One region of the Phyllobacterium sp. CCNWLW183 genome, then DNA from elsewhere that is predicted to be linked to it. Evidence: riboswitches for the same ligand, from Rfam matches in the RefSeq annotation. Region 1 holds a riboswitch; the other holds the start of a gene.
What was found. A riboswitch is a leader RNA that binds a small molecule or an ion and turns the genes downstream of it on or off. The one in region 1 is predicted to bind thiamine pyrophosphate.
Positions count from the first base shown of each region.

Region 1 (8,054 bases):
AACGTGATGAGCACGTCGCCAATCCCGCGTTCAGCGAAAGTTGTGGTGGCAGCGCGACCGCCAGTGTCAAACACCGGAACATTGGAGAGCAACTTTTTCGCGAATTCTTGAGCCTTTGCTTGATCCTTATTGTTTGCCTCAAGCGCATAGGCATAGGCGGCCAAGTAAGTATACCGACCATTACCGGATGTTTTCGGATTGGGGAAAACAACCTTTACATCATCACGAACAAGATCATCCCAGTTCTTGATATTCTTTGGATTACCGGCCCGCACGAGAAAAGCAGGAAGGGAATAATATGGCGATGAATTGTTGGGAAGGCGTGATTGCCAATCGGCTGGGATCAAATTTCCCTTATCGTGCAACACTTGCACGTCGGTCACCTGATTGAACGTTACAACGTCAGCCTCAAGGCCTTCAAGAATGGAGCGCGCCTGCTTCGATGAGCCCGCATGCGACTGGTTTACCGTAATGTCCTTACCGACCTGTACCTTGTAAGCAGCGCTAAAAGCTTTGTTGATCTGCTCGTAAAGTTCACGGGAGATATCGTAAGAGACATTGAGAATTTCCGTAGGCTCTTCTGCCGCTTGTGCAGGAGTTAAAGCAAAGCTCAGCGCCAAAGCCGCAAAAGCAACCAATTTTTTCATGAAATTCTCCCAGTCGGAGGCGATAATCGCCCAATCTACTTTTCAAGCCACACCCAATCCGCCTGCTCTCCGGCTTCACGGACAATTATTCTAAGACTGTCGGTAAAAACGGGCGGAAGGAAGGGTTACCTTTCCAAGGAACCGCAAATAATAGAAACAAAATACTATGAACTGGGAAAATCAGGGCAAACGACGGCGATGCTCCAGGTCGCCCGCATTAATTGATATACTTCGGGTCTCAGGCTGTCGGTTTACCAAAAACCACGATGCTGCCAGCACCACAGAAAATCTTCCTCGCCCGAGTTGCGCCGCTTCTTCACAGGAGCTTTATCATCGGCGCAATTCTCAGAATTACGAGCATCGAATTTGATGTTATCAGACGTGAATACCTCACGCCATAAACGCTCCGCTCGATTGAAGATGTTTGAGACTTCACTATACATTGCGACCTCCAAAAATAACTCGGCTGTAAAGTGGCTTACCATTGACGGGCAATAGAACGACAATGATGACGCCTTGAAATTGTTTGTCAATAATCACGACTGATTTAATCGTGTATCAAAATGGCTTCACAAAGGTATTTTCCAAAGCAAAAACCTTAATGAATTATTATTTTTCAGAGCATTACGTGCCATTATTGAGACATTCGGGCGCCGCAAAAAAACTCACATTTTTTACGTTTTTATACTAGGAAATGTTTATCGAAGGGCTATGACTGCACCCAGAAGGTTGTAGGCTAAGAAGAATGATATCGCAAAAAGCCAAATATGCTCTCCGCGCGCTTGTCGTCCTCGCACGCGCCGACTCTGAAAAAGCTTTATTCATTTCGGATATTGCAGAAGAGCAAAATATTCCAAAGAAATTTCTCGAACAGATTTTGCTAGACCTAAAGCGTGAAGGCATTGTCATGAGCCGAAGAGGCAAGATGGGTGGCTATCTTCTTCTGAAAGGTGCGGACGACATTACTTTCGGCGAAATTCTGCGCCTGATAGACGGTCCCATAGCGTCCCTTCCGTGTTTGAGTAAAATTGCCTACCGGCGCTGCGAGGACTGCAGCGATGAAGATACCTGTGAAATCCGCCATGTTTTCAACGAAGTTGCGAATGTAACACGCGGGGTACTCGACAAAACGACCATTGCCGATTGTCTGATCTATGGCGAAAAGGGGAAAATACCCGCCATTCTTGATATATAAAAGGACGATGTGGTGGTCGCTGAAGATCAAGATACTCTTCGATTTTATTCAGAAGAAGCTGAGACCTATGCCAATCGCATTGAACATAGATCATACGAACGATTGGATTCCTTTCTTATTCGTCTTACTCGCAATTGCTCCATTCTAGAACTTGGTTGCGGCGGCGGCGATGACAGTGCCCGCATGCTCGCTCTAGGCTTTGACGTTACACCTACCGATGGCAGCCCAGAACTTGCCTATCAAGCTGAGAAACGTCTGGGCGTTCCTGCAAAAGTATTGAAGTTCGATCAAATCAAGGATCGCAGCAAATTTGATGCTGTGTGGGCCAACGCCTGTCTTTTACATGTTCCGCGACCAAACCTTGCCGCTATTCTTCAGCGTATCGAGCGAGCGCTTAAATCAGGCGGTTTGTTTTATGCCAGTTACAAGGCTGGAAAGCAGGAAGGGCGCGACAAGTTTGGCCGTTATTATAACTACCCCTCCCCTGAATGGCTTAGGCAGGCTTATGGCTCAAGCTGGTCTTTGGTCGAGATCAAGAATTATATGGGAAGTGGTTACGATAATGAGCCGACGGAATGGCTCGATGTTATTGCTACAAAGGCCAGGTAATCTCCCTATGTAAATACAGCCTTGCCTATTACAGGCGTTGACGGCACAGCCATATCGCGCGGCTCCAGCACGACCGCTTGATAAGCTTGATGGCCAGCCTCAACAGCTTTGGCAAAAGCCTGTGCCATTGCTGGCGGATTGCCTGCCTTGGCTACCGCTGTATTGAGAAGGACCGCATCAAATCCCAATTCCATCACAGCCGCTGCATGCGACGGCCGACCCAAGCCAGCATCGATAATAATCGGAACCTCAGGGAAATGCCCGCGTATCGAGCGCAATGCATGCAAATTGAGCGGTCCCATGGCTGAACCAATAGGTGCGCACCACGGCATGAGAACATCGCAGCCCGCTTCCAGCAACCGTTCAGCGATGACGAGGTCATCAGTTGTATAGGGAAACACCTTGAAGCCATCTTCGCTCAAAATCCTTGCGGCTTCTACCAAAGCGAAAACATCGGGTTGTAGAGTGTCGTGGTTGCCGATGACTTCAAGCTTGATCCAGTCTGTAGAAAAAACGTCACGCGCCATATGCGCAGTCAGCACAGCTTCTTTCACTGTGTGACACCCGGCTGTATTAGGCAACACACGCAATTCCAAGGAACGAAGCAAGGACCAAAATCCGTCGCCAGTTTTCGTGCCAGCCATTTCGCGGCGCAACGACACGGTTATGATCTCTGTTCCTGAAGCTTTAATCGCATCTATAAGAATTGCAGGAGATGGATACTGCGCCGTACCAAGCAAAAGGCGAGACGATATTTCGGCGCCATAAAGTTTCAACATTTCACCCACCCTGCTTCGGGGTCAAAATTTCGATGCGATCACCATTCTTTAGAGTGTGATTCTGCCGCTCGTTTGCTCGTACAAGCTCACTATTGACTGCTGTTGCGAGCCATTCACCCTCAAATTCAAGCTCTAACAACAGCGCTTCAAGAGTTTGCGCCGAGACATCATGCGCTTGTCCGTTCACGGTGAGTTTCATGGCGTATACTCCTTTCTTTCAGGATCATGTCGGCAGCCTGCTTTGCCATCGCTGGCGCAAGCAGAAAACCGTGTCGATAAAGTCCGTTAATGCTGATGCAATTGCCCGTTTTAACCACGCGCGGCAGATTATTTGGGTAGGCTGGGCGAACGCCTGTTCCGGTTTCGATAATTTCGGCTTCACCAAATGCCGGGTGAACACTGTAGGCAGCGTTCAACAATTCCATCATTGAGCGCGCCGTTACCGGTCCATTTGCATCGCTCTCAATCATTGTCGCGCCCACCATGAAAGTGTGGTCCGGTCGGGGCACAATATAAAGCGGGAACCGCGGGTGAATAAGCCGTATGGGTCGTGACAGTGATATGTCTTTGCTGCGCAAGATGAGCATTTCGCCACGCACGCCCCGCAAATCAATATCTGGAGACGCGATTCCAGTACAATCGATAACCCATTCAAAGCTGGAAATTTCAGCGGCGCTCGTCCCAGTTTCGCAGCGGGCGCCTAACCCAACGAGTTTTGCCTTTAATTCCGTTAGAACCTGACGTGGCGCCAGATGCGCCTCACTTTCAAAGAACAATCCCTTGCGGAAAGCCGCCTCGCCAAGATCGGGCTCCAACAGCGAAATTGCTTCCTCACCAATGCGCACAAAGCCCGACGTCCGCGCGCCAAAGCGCTCCAGTTCTTTTACATCCCGCGGTGTGGCCACCACCAGCGTTCCCTTGCGACTCACGGATCCGGGAATTACAGACTCCCACCAATTGGCCGCGTTCATTCCAAGATCAATGACAGCCTGTTCAGCGCTTTCGCGCTCACACCAAGGTGCGAGCATGCCACCGGCATACCAGGAGGCTGCAGAATTTTCGCCGCCAAAGGGGTCTAGTATCGTCACTTCGGCTCCACGTGCTCGAAGCTCATAAGCAACTGTGAGGCCGGCAACGCCGGCCCCTTTCACCAGAATATTCACCTCATTCCCCGGCATTGAGCGGCATATAGAGCTCGCCGCCTGTGCGGAATTTCTCCGCCATCGCTGCCATGCCTTCTTTTTGAGCCTCCGCACGAATGTCGTGTGAAATGCGCATTGAGCAAAACTTCGGCCCGCACATTGAGCAAAAATGCGCAACCTTATGCGCTTCTTTCGGCAAGGTCTCATCGTGGTAGAGTCTCGCCGTCTCAGGATCCAGAGAGAGATTAAACTGGTCCTCCCAGCGAAACTCAAAGCGCGCACGGGATAGAGCATCATCTCGAAGCTTCGCCGCCGGATGCCCCTTGGCCAAATCCGCCGCATGTGCAGCAATCTTGTAGGTAATAACGCCGACCTTTACGTCGTCTCGATTGGGCAATCCCAGATGTTCTTTAGGCGTAACATAACAAAGCATCGCCGTGCCAAACCAGCCGATCATTGCAGCACCGATGCCAGAGGTAATATGATCGTAGCCGGGAGCAATGTCTGTCGTCAGCGGTCCAAGCGTGTAGAATGGTGCCTCTCCGCAAACAGCAAGCTGCTTGTCCATATTCTCTTTGATCTTGTGCATCGGCACATGACCGGGACCTTCGATCATAACCTGGCAATCTCTGGCCCAAGCGATCTGAGTCAGTTCACCCAATGTTTCAAGCTCAGCAAACTGCGCCGCGTCGTTTGCATCGGCTATTGAACCGGGTCGCAATCCGTCACCGAGTGAAAAACTGACATCATAAGCACGGCAAATATCGCAGATTTCCTCGAAATGCTCATAAAGAAAGCTTTCCCGGTGATGATGCAGGCACCACTTTGCCATGATTGAACCGCCTCGCGAGACGATGCCCGTGACACGATTAACCGTCAGTGGAATATAATGCAGTCGGACACCGGCATGAATAGTAAAGTAGTCGACGCCCTGCTCTGCCTGTTCGATCAGCGTATCTCTGTAAACTTCCCAAGTCAGATCTTCAGCGATACCGCCAACCTTCTCCAGCGCCTGATATAGCGGGACAGTTCCGATGGGAACCGGCGAATTACGGATAATCCACTCGCGAATATTGTGGATGTTGCGCCCGGTCGACAAGTCCATCACCGTATCGCCACCCCAGCGGATAGCCCAAACCATCTTTTCGACTTCCTCCTCCATCGACGATGTGACGGCGGAATTACCGATATTGGCATTGATCTTCACGAGGAAATTCCGACCTATGATCATAGGCTCAAGCTCAGGATGATTGATATTGGCAGGTATGATGGCCCGCCCCCTGGCGATTTCCTCCCGTACGAATTCCGGTGTCACATGATCCGGTAACGATGCACCGAATGACTCGCCATCCCGAACTTGGTTCCGTGCGGCTTCCCGACCGAGATTCTCCCTTATGGCGACATATTCCATTTCAGGCGTAATAATTCCCGCGCGGGCGTAAGCAAGCTGCGTAATCGCTTTTCCGTCGTAAGCGCGGCGTGGCTGATATTGAACAGGAAATTCTCTTGTAAGCCGCTCGCCCGTGGCGAAGCCATTGTCAGCTGACTGGATTATTCGCCCCTTATAGGAATAGCTATCGGCCTGTTGACCGATTTTCCATGCCTCACGAACACGTGCGATCCCTTTATTGATATCGATACTTGCAGTTGCGTCAGTGTAGGGACCGGATGAATCGTAAACCGCAAGGTTTGGCTCACCAGCGGTGGGATGAACCGCAATTTCGCGCAAGGGAACGCGAATATCAGCATGTATCTGCCCTGGTTTATAAATCTTGATTGACGCGGGAAGCGGCCCGGTTGAAACTTTCGGGGCCTCGGTAATTTTTGTTACAGCAGTCATCGTCAGGTTCCTTTGCGTTATTGCAGGAAACCCAGTTCTGAGCCGGAAGGATGAAAGAAGCCTCGCGAATCCAATCATGGATTCAGTGCGAATGCACTATGCGCGATAACCTTTGCACCGTCCCTACGCCAGTGTGAACTGGATCAGGTTCAACGGGTCACTGCGCTTGGCTATGCCTGAAGCAGTATCTCAGCCCCTTGTCGGGACTCCCCTGGTGAATGGCCTAAAGTGAACCGCCTGACGTATTGCTGTCAAGCGCTTCATAAAATTACGAAGCGCGAAGCGGTTTCAGAGCACCTGCCCATTTTGCAAGTTCAGTCAAAACCGTGCTGGCGCTGGTAGTTATCAGTTCATTTGGCGTGAACACGCCATCATCGTTGATAAACTGCTGGTACGAAGGAATGGGAACGCTTTCTGCAAGCGAAACCATACGGAGTGCCGAGATCAACCCTTTGACCGATTCGGTAGCACGCAAACCACCGGAAACACCGCCATAACTTACAAAGCTTACAGGTTTGTAGTTCCACTCATTCCATAAATAGACCAAGGCATTGATGAGCGAAGGTGGCGCGTTGTAGTCATATTCAGGCATGACAAAGATGTAAGCGTCGGCCGGCTCAATCGCCTCACTCCACTTCTTTGTATGCGGATGTTCGTATTTTTTCATGCGGGGATGATTCGGTTCGTCATAGACCGGCAACTTGAAATCAGCCAAATCGATAAGCACAGGGTCGAACTTGCCATCCTGCTTGGCGAATTCGTTGAACCACTTTGCTACAGCAGGACCACCACGCCCGGGCCGCGTGCTTGCGATTATAATATTGAGCCTGAGTGCCATAGTATCATATCTCCAAAACTGCGATAGTCGATAAGTAAAGACATTGACCCATCGCACAAGAAGGCACTTTTTTGAAACTGCCCGGAATGTCTGCGTAGTCCCACAAAAAACGAAACCCGCTATAGCGATTTGGCCATGCGGGTTTGTCGTCACAATGAAGGGCGTTAAAGCCCGTCAGATATTAGCGATTATTATTATAGTCGTTACCTGCTGGCGCGCCAGGGCGTGCAACACGTTCTTTTTTCTTTGGTCCAGGCAACAAGCCTTCGCGTTGAGCCTGCTTGCGGGCGGCCTTGCGGGCGCGGCTAACGGCTTCTGCTTTTTCGCGAACACGACGTTCAGAAGGCTTCTCGAAAGCCTGACGGGCCTTCATTTCGCGAAATAGACCTTCGCGCTGCATCTTTTTCTTCAAGACCCGTAGGGCTTGTTCAACATTGTTATCACGGACGAGAACTTGCAATCGTTTTCCTTACCCATGCTTGCCTCGTCTTGCAGTACCAAAACTGGCCACAATCAGACAAGCGTTTGAAGAATTGCCACAACGGCAATCCGGAGAAGCGCGGACTTTATTCATTCCCGCGCCAAAAATCCAGTGCACCCAAGCAATTAAACTTGGATACGCAATCTTTAGATTGCAGCCGTGATGATGATTTCAACCTTATATTCCGGTGTTGCAAGCTTGGCTTCACCTGTCGCGCGTGCTGGAGCATTGGCCGGATCAACCCATGCATCCCATACTGCATTCATTTCGCCAAAGTCCTTCATGTCATCAAGCCAGATGATGGCCTGCAACAACTTCGACTTATCTGTACCTGCCTCTTTGAGCAAACGATCAACCGAGGCCAGGACGTCTTTAGTCTGTTCTGTTACGCTCTTGCCCGGACCACCTACCTGACCGGCCAGATAGACTGTATTACCATGGATCACGGCCTGGCTCATGCGAGGGCCTGCTTCAATACGACGAACGCTCATGAAAATCTCCTGTGGAAGGTTTCGGACAAGCC
Region 1 covers NZ_JBBCBN010000001.1:727,559-735,612, forward strand. Annotated here, with positions in the region: gene V9K95_RS03395 (sulfate ABC transporter substrate-binding protein) at 1-647, opposite strand, end outside; gene V9K95_RS03400 (hypothetical protein) at 899-1,090, opposite strand; gene V9K95_RS03405 (RrF2 family transcriptional regulator) at 1,393-1,842, shown strand; gene V9K95_RS03410 (class I SAM-dependent methyltransferase) at 1,855-2,451, shown strand; gene V9K95_RS03415 (thiazole synthase) at 2,457-3,230, opposite strand; gene thiS (sulfur carrier protein ThiS) at 3,232-3,429, opposite strand; gene thiO (glycine oxidase ThiO) at 3,398-4,393, opposite strand; gene thiC (phosphomethylpyrimidine synthase ThiC) at 4,395-6,212, opposite strand; TPP riboswitch at 6,315-6,435, opposite strand; gene V9K95_RS03435 (NAD(P)H-dependent oxidoreductase) at 6,481-7,050, opposite strand; gene rpsU (30S ribosomal protein S21) at 7,232-7,510, opposite strand; gene V9K95_RS03445 (RidA family protein) at 7,678-8,022, opposite strand.

Region 2 (8,054 bases), on a different contig from region 1:
GTTGCCGATAACAATCCTGATCAGGCCGTGCGGCTTTACGCTCGCGGCTATTATTATCAGGCCAAGAAAAAGGGCCTTCTGGAAGAGACCGGCCTGAAACCGTCAAGCACGCCTGTTGCACCCGCGACGATGACGGCGATGGCTCCCGCTGAAACACCGGCTGCCATGCCGGCGCAACTCGCTTATTCAGAAGAACCCGCTGTGGCGTTTCCGGCAGCGATCCCGTTGCCGATGCAACGGCCTGACATTGCTTCGGCAGCCTCCACCAGTGGAGCAACTACAGGCTTGAGCAACGCGACACCAGCCAGCACCGCCGCTCCACTCTGAAATCAAAACTGCACCGGTGCTGCTAGGCCGCCCACCAGCGATGGAAGTGGTGGACCGGCCCACGCCCGCTGCCGACTTTGAGCATTTCGCCAGCCGCCATGGCAGCCGTCAGATAGTCCTTGGCTTCACTAACGGCACCATGCAGAGCCATTCCTTTTGCCAGGCCAGCGGCAATGGCAGACGCCAGTGTGCATCCAGTACCATGATCATTGACTGTCTTGATACGCGGCGTCGAAAATCGCTCCATTCCGGACCCATCAAGCAGGATATCGGTGCTCATATCCCCCTTGGCATGTCCGCCCTTTATAAGTACGGCTGAGGGACCGAGTTCGAGCAGCTTTTTCGCTTGCCGCACCATCTGGGCTTCATCTTCGGCAATCGGCATATTTGTTAGCAAGGCCGCCTCCGGCAAATTGGGAGTCAGCAGCAGCGCGCGCGGCAAGAGAAGCTGGCGCAGAGCGTCGATTGCCGCTGGCTCCAGCAAAGGGTCGCCCGCAGTTGCAACCATGACAGGATCGAACACCGCTTTGCGCTGCCAGCGATCAAGCCCCTGCGCAATTGTCTCTATGGTTGATACTGTCGATACCATGCCGATCTTGATTGCATTCACCTCAAGGTCGGAAAGAACCGCGTCCATCTGAGCCCGGATGATATCGGGCGAAAGATTCTCAATGGCCGTAACACCATGGGTGTTCTGCGCAGTGATCGCGGTGAGCACACTCGCGCCATAAACACCGAGCGCCGAGAAGGTTTTCAAATCGGCCTGGATTCCTGCCCCGCCGCCGCTGTCAGACCCGGCAATAGTCAGCGCTATTGCGGTCATGCTGGCTCTCTTACCTGCAATGCCTCATCCACCGCCGACCGCAAAGTGTGCGCCGCTCCTTGCGGATCGTCCTGACGGAAGATCGCAGAAATGACCGCTACACCATCAGCACCCGCTTCAATGGCAAGCGGCGTGCGCTCGAGCCCAATACCGGCGATAGCGCCTATAGGCAAATGCGGTTTTGCCTTGCGTATGATGGCAGCCAGGCGCTTGAACCCGTCAAAGCCGATCGGTTGCAGGTTTTCCTTGGTGGGTGTTTCAAACAGGCCGCCAATACAGGCATAGTCAATATCGCCATCAATCGCTGCTTGCGCGTCCGGTTCATTCTTGACGGTCAGTCCGATAATCGCATTTGGCCCGAGGAGATGTCGGACATCGGCAACCGCCATGTCTTCGCGCCCCACATGGACACCTTCCACGCCTACGGCAAGCGCAACATCAATCCGGTCATTGACGAGCAGCGGCACGCCTGTCGCCTTGATCGCGGCGTGTATCTGCCGTGCACGATCAATCATGTCACGCGTTGCGGAGTTTTTGTCACGATATTGGATAATTGTTGCACCGCCACGCACCGCAGCCAGAGCCAGCGCCCCTAAATCCTTGTCGGGGCCAATAGCATCAAAATCGACAATGGCATTTAGGCGGTAATCTACATTTGGCACGTCACGGACTCCATTTTCAAAACTGGAGACCCGGATATGTGCGAAGAAAGACGAACCAGCGCGATAATTGCTCAATTCCCGTTCCTACGCCGGCATGATCCGGATCAGGTTCAAGGGTCTTGGCTCAGCGCCATCTCAGCATCGTACGATGCCCCCCTCGGAATGAACTCATGATGAGATGGCGCATCGTGGAAGTCAATGCGCAGGTGTGGTTCGGGTTATTGGGTCAACATAACTTTAGAGAAGTCATACGTGCAGCCTGTGGTCAGGTCGTATTCAAAATCGGGATCGGTGCCGCCCCCGTCTTCCCAGCCATGATGCTCCTTCTCGCCCTTGCAGTTCATGAGATCGTCCATGACAAAAGCATCTTTTTCTTCCGCCGTAGTCGTGGTTGCGCCGTTCAACGCCAATCGCCACGCATCATATCTTCTGTTGCTTTTAACCAAGAAAGCATGGGCACTATTCAGCCGCTTACTATAGTCACTGAAAGTGAGATTTTCAGGGATGCTCGTTAGCTGTTCGCGCGAATTGGTTGTCGCGACACATTTCTTCTGCAACGACCCATCGCGATTTTTTGGGTTAACATAACCAATGGGACAACCTTCCTTTTTCACAATCATAGTGAAGTAGAGTTCACTCACTTCGCCCAATGCAAACGTCTGCGCTTTGTTTACCTCAGGCTTAGAAGTACCTTGCCCGTCCACTTGCTGGGGATTTGTATATTCGATTGAGGCAACCTCGTGTTCCGTTCCATCTTTCCTAACGGCGATCATGGATATCTTTTTATAATAGATTCCCTTGACTTTCGTTATGTTGAAGGTCGCCTCAGTGGGTGAAATTGCGCTCGAAGCTACCGCTTTCACTGCTACGTTTATTGTGTCTTGGTTCAGTACCTTCATAAATGTCGTACCCATCGACGTCGACAGTGTAAGAACGATCTGCGGTGGAATGCTTTCAATTGCAGTGACATTCTTGATGATTCCGCGTGCGTCGTAATCCGCAACATTCGCGCGTAAACTTTCAAGAATGCGCGCATTTACCGGCTTGAGGTCCTTGCCATCATAGATCTCTGCACCCGACAGCACGGCTGCGTCCGCTGCGTTTTGCAGTTGCGAACGATCGCTGCTTGCGCGGGTATAATCCACGGCAAGCCCGGTCATTCCCACCATAGGTACGAGCAACAATGCAAATGTGACGGCTGTCGCGCCACTACGGTCTTTCAGAAAGTTTCTTATTTTTTTCATGGCCCACTCCAGTCGCTGGGCAGACCATTGATTCAGCCATGTGAATGACGGCTTATGAAATTCATTCAGATTTTCACCATTCTGCATTCAGGCAGTAAAGAGCGCCTGAATGTTCAGCAATGGTAAAAATCCGGTGAACCTTACAGCTCTATATGGATGCTTCCGGCCGGACAAAACCCTCGCTCGCCAAAAGAAGATTGCGCGTGTAATCTTCCTTCACAGCATGACGGGCAAGGTCTGTCGCCGACAGGCGTTCCACCTCTGCGCCATTCTGCATTACCATCAGCCGGTCGCACATATGGGTGACCACCGCCAGATCATGGCTGACCATCAGGAAGGTCAGCTTTCTATCCCGCCTTATCTGCTCCAGCAGGTTGAGAACTTCCGCTTGTACCGAAGCATCAAGGGCTGATGTCGGTTCATCAAGAAGCAGGATTGAAGGCTCCAGGATCAATGCACGGGCAATGGCGACACGCTGGCGTTGACCGCCGGAAAGCTGATGCGAATAGCGAAAGCGAAAGCTTGAACCAAGGCCCACTTCATCAAGCGCGCGCAGGATACGTTTTTCGATATCGGCAAAGCCATGCACGACCAATGGTTCCAGCAACAGGCGATCCACCGTCTGGCGCGGATGCAGCGAGCCAAAGGGGTCCTGAAACACCATTTGCACTTCACGGTAAAATGCTTTTGTCCGGGACGAGCCAAGCGTCTTGCCATTGACTGTGATCGCGCCGCCGGTAACAGGTGCAAGTCCCGCGACGGCTCGCAGCAAGGTTGACTTTCCCGAGCCGCTCTCGCCCACCAGACCAAAAGACTCGCCCTGCTGGACATCAAGACTGACGCCGCGCAATGCGCGAAAACGATCATACTTCACTTCAAGATTTTCGACGCTGAGAGCCGCCACTTGCAGATTGTTCATGCGGCCCACTCCGGCTTGCGGTCAAGGACCGGCAGCGGATGCCGGTCGGTGCCGATCTGCGGCATGCAATTCATCAACCCGCGCGTATAGGGATGTTTTGCGTTCTTCAGGTCTGCAGCGGCGATTTCTTCGACGATCCGCCCCGCATACATGACGATAACGCGGTCGCAAAAGGAGGAGACCAGCCGCAAATCATGGGAGATGAAGATCAAACCCATGCCGCGATCCCGCACCAGATTGTCAAGGATTCGCAGCACATCAAGCTGCACTGTCACATCAAGCGCGGAAGTCGGTTCATCCGCGATCAGCAGCTCCGGTCCGGTCACCAGCATCATCGCGATCATGGCGCGTTGTCCCATGCCGCCGGAAACTTCATGCGGATGCAGATTAAAGACCCGTTCCGGATCACGTATCTGCACAGCAGCAAGCATGTCGAGCGCGCGCTTGCGCGCCTCGGCTTTGCTCACCTTTTCATGGGTACGCAGCGTTTCAACAATCTGCCTGCCGATGCTCATCACAGGATTGAGCGAATATTTCGGGTCCTGGAGGATCATTGCGATGCGGTTTCCACGCAGGCTTCGCCGCTCCTTTGCCGAAATATCCAGAAGATCCATTCCGTCAAAATTCAACGTATCGGCGGTGATCTTTGCGTGATGTGGCGTCAGCCCCATGATTGCGCGCCCGGTCTGGGATTTTCCTGAACCGGACTCGCCAACAATGCCGAGCCTTTCGCGACCAAGCGTGAACGAAACGCCGCGCACAGCATCCACGACCCCCGTGCGGGTCGGAAATTGCACGCGAAGATCCTTGACTGTCAGCAAGGCGCTCATTGGTTGTTCCCCTTTGGATCGAGCGCATCGCGCAAGCCATCGCCAAGAAGATTAAAGCCCAGACTGACGATGAGAATTGCAAAGCCCGGTGCGGCTGCCACCCACCATTGATCCATGATGAACCGGCGGCCGGATGCGATCATCGCACCCCATTCAGGCAATGGCGGCTGTGCGCCCAGACCAAGGAAACCAAGGCCTGCGGCGACCAGGATAATTCCGGCCATGTCGAGTGTCACACGGACGATCAGAGATGAAAGGCAAAGCGGCATGATGTGGCGCAGGACGATACGCATGGGTGATGCACCCATGAGCTGCACGGCGGCAATATAGTCGGAATTGCGCACGGTCAGCGTTTCAGCTCTGGCAATGCGTGCATAGGGCGGCCACGAGGTGACCGCTATGGCAATGACGGCATTCTCAATGCCAGGTCCGAGCGCCGCCACCAAAGCGAGAGCCAGAATGAGCTTTGGAAATGCCAGGAAGATATCGGTGAGCCGCATAAGAATTGCGTCTACCCAGCCTCCGGCATAACCGGCGATGGTGCCGACAAGCAGCCCAATCGGCGCGGCGATGATAGCCACGAGGACAACTACATAGAGCGTCAGACGCGAACCATAGATAAGGCGCGAAAGAATATCGCGGCCCTGATCGTCTGTGCCGAGCCAATAATCGCCACCGGGCGGCAAAAGCCGTGCATTGCGCAGATCGCCTGCAACCGGTGAATGCGGCGCAAGCAGAGGAGCGAATAGCGCCACCAGCACCAGCGCAAAAATGATGCCAAGTCCGATCACGGCGAGCCTGTTGCTGGCAAAACGGCTCCAGATCAAATAAGCGCGGCCAAGCCGGGCCTGCATACGCGATTGCGGCCGGTCGCTCATCAGCCATTCGCGGCGGGAAATTGGTTTTGCGATCTCGCTCATCGTGCGCGTGTCCGTGGGTCAAGTAGCCGATACAGAAGATCGGAAAGAAGGTTGATGGCGATGAACACGGCACCAATGATAATCGTGCCGCCGAGCACCGCATTCATGTCGGCATTTTGCAGCGAATTGGTGATGTAGCTGCCAAGGCCTGGCCAGGAAAAGATCGTTTCGGTCAACACTGACCCCTCAAGCAGATTGGCAAAGGAGAGCACAATCACAGTCAGCAATGGCACTGCCGCATTGCGCAGGGCATGGGCCCAGATGATGCGGGTTTCGGACAGGCCCTTGGCGCGCGCCGCAACAATATATTCCTGCTCAAGCTCGTTCAGCATGAAAGAACGCGTCATCCGGCTGATATAGGCCAGCGAAAAATAACCCAGCACTGAGGCGGGCAGGATGATGAAGCTGAAAATATTGCGGAAGACTTCCCAATTGTTCTGCAAAATCGCGTCAAGCAGGTAAAGGCCGGTAATGGGCGTAAACGTGTACTCGTAGACAACGTCGATACGTCCTGGTCCCGATACCCAGCCAAGCTTGGCGTAAAACAGCACGAGACCGAGCAGCCCCAGCCAGAACACCGGCACTGAATAGCCGATAAGTCCGATAACTCTGACAATCTGGTCGAGGATCGTGCCCCGCTTGACGGCAGCAAGCACTCCAAGCGGAACACCAATAAACGCGCCAATAAGCGTGCCCAGTGTCGCCAATTCGAAGGTAGCGGGAAAGACGCGGATAATATCGGTCATAACCGGATTGCTGGTCAGAACGGAATTGCCGAACTCACCCTGCAGGACACCCTTAAGATAAAGGAAAAACTGCTGGTAGAGCGGCAGATTCAGTCCCAGCTCTTCACGCACACGCGCCACGACGTGGGCAGGCGCGCGATCGCCTACAATGGCCAACGCGGGATCGATCGGGATGACACGGCCAATGAAAAACGTGACGGCCAGAAGACCAAGAAATGTGATGGCGCCAATGAGCAGAAACCTGCCCACGGCCCAAGCGAAATTTGAAGCCCAGGCGCCTGAGCGCCTGGCCTCCAATTGCATGTCAGATGTGCTCACCGGTACAGGTTCCGGATTACTTCGTTACATTGAAAACGTAGTTGGTATCAAATGATGGACCAAGCTTGAAGTTCTTGATGTTCGCACGCAGTCCTGCCACTTCCGTCTGCTGGAAGATGATGATGAAGGGGCTGGTTTCAAGCACTTTCTTCTGCAGATCCTGATACATTGCCGCGCGCTTGGCATTATCACGCTCCAGCAGGGCTGCCTTCGTTTCCTTGGTCAGCTCCGGCACATCCCAGGCATTGCGCCATGCGAGTGTCTTGTTGGTGCCGGTATCAGCATTGTCCGTATTGCTGGTGAAGGTCTCGGCGTTGGAATTCGGATCCCAATAATCCACGCCCCACTGACCAATATAGGAATCATGCGTACGGGCACGATATTTGGTCAGGGTCTGCTTACCGTCGCCCGGGATGATCTCCATTTTCACACCTGCCTGCGCGAGTGTTTGCTGAACTGATTCAGCAATACCCGTCACCGGCTGGTTGTTACGCACATCCATGGTGAAGGAGAAGCCATCCTTCAATCCTGCCTTCTCGAGCAGTTCCTTGGCCTTAGCCACATCCAGCTTGAACGGCTTTTCATCCAGCTCGCCCAGAATATTCTTTGGCAGGAAGGTCTGGTGGATATCACCGGCACCCTTGATCAGCTGTTCTCCGATGGCATCATAATCGACCAGATATTTAAACGCCTGCCGGACTTCCGGCTTGGCTAGGTTTTCATTTTTCTGGTTGAGGCTGATATAATAAATTGTTCCCTTCGGCGCACTGACCGTGGTGATGTCCTTGTTCTTGGTAACCTGCTCCATATCATTTGGTTCAAGATTACGGGCGACATCAACATCGCCTTTTTCAAGCAGAAGGCGCTGCGCCGCGCTTTCCTTGACGTGGCGATAAATAACACGGGCGAGCGGAGCCTTGGTGCCATAGTAATTGTCATTACGCTCCAGAACGATAATCTCGTTGGCGCGCCAATCGCGAATTTTCATCGGACCGGAACCCGCATAATTCGTCTTCATCCAGGCATTGCCGAAATCATCATTGACGATGTGCTCGGAGATCAATTTCTTGTCTACAACCGAAGCAACGGTCGATGTCAGGCAATTCAAGACGAAGCTTGGTGCATAAGGCTGATCGACAGTGAAAACAAAAGTGGACGGATCAGCCGCTTTTGCCTTTTCGGTCACATTGTCCTTGTTCAGGCCAAACTGCGTCAGAATGAATGCCGGGCTCAGATCGAGCTTGACGGCACGCTCAAAGGAATAG
Region 2 covers NZ_JBBCBN010000003.1:429,599-437,652, forward strand. Annotated here, with positions in the region: gene V9K95_RS23685 (transglycosylase SLT domain-containing protein) at 1-327, shown strand, start outside; gene thiD (bifunctional hydroxymethylpyrimidine kinase/phosphomethylpyrimidine kinase) at 350-1,150, opposite strand; gene thiE (thiamine phosphate synthase) at 1,147-1,812, opposite strand; TPP riboswitch at 1,877-1,980, opposite strand; gene V9K95_RS10240 (TadE/TadG family type IV pilus assembly protein) at 2,031-3,056, opposite strand; gene V9K95_RS10245 (ABC transporter ATP-binding protein) at 3,205-3,975, opposite strand; gene V9K95_RS10250 (ABC transporter ATP-binding protein) at 3,972-4,805, opposite strand; gene nikC (nickel transporter permease) at 4,802-5,725, opposite strand; gene V9K95_RS10260 (ABC transporter permease) at 5,722-6,774, opposite strand; gene V9K95_RS10265 (ABC transporter substrate-binding protein) at 6,806-8,054, opposite strand, start outside.
Region 2: another riboswitch for thiamine pyrophosphate. It lies ahead of thiE (thiamine phosphate synthase); the one in region 1 lies ahead of thiC (phosphomethylpyrimidine synthase ThiC).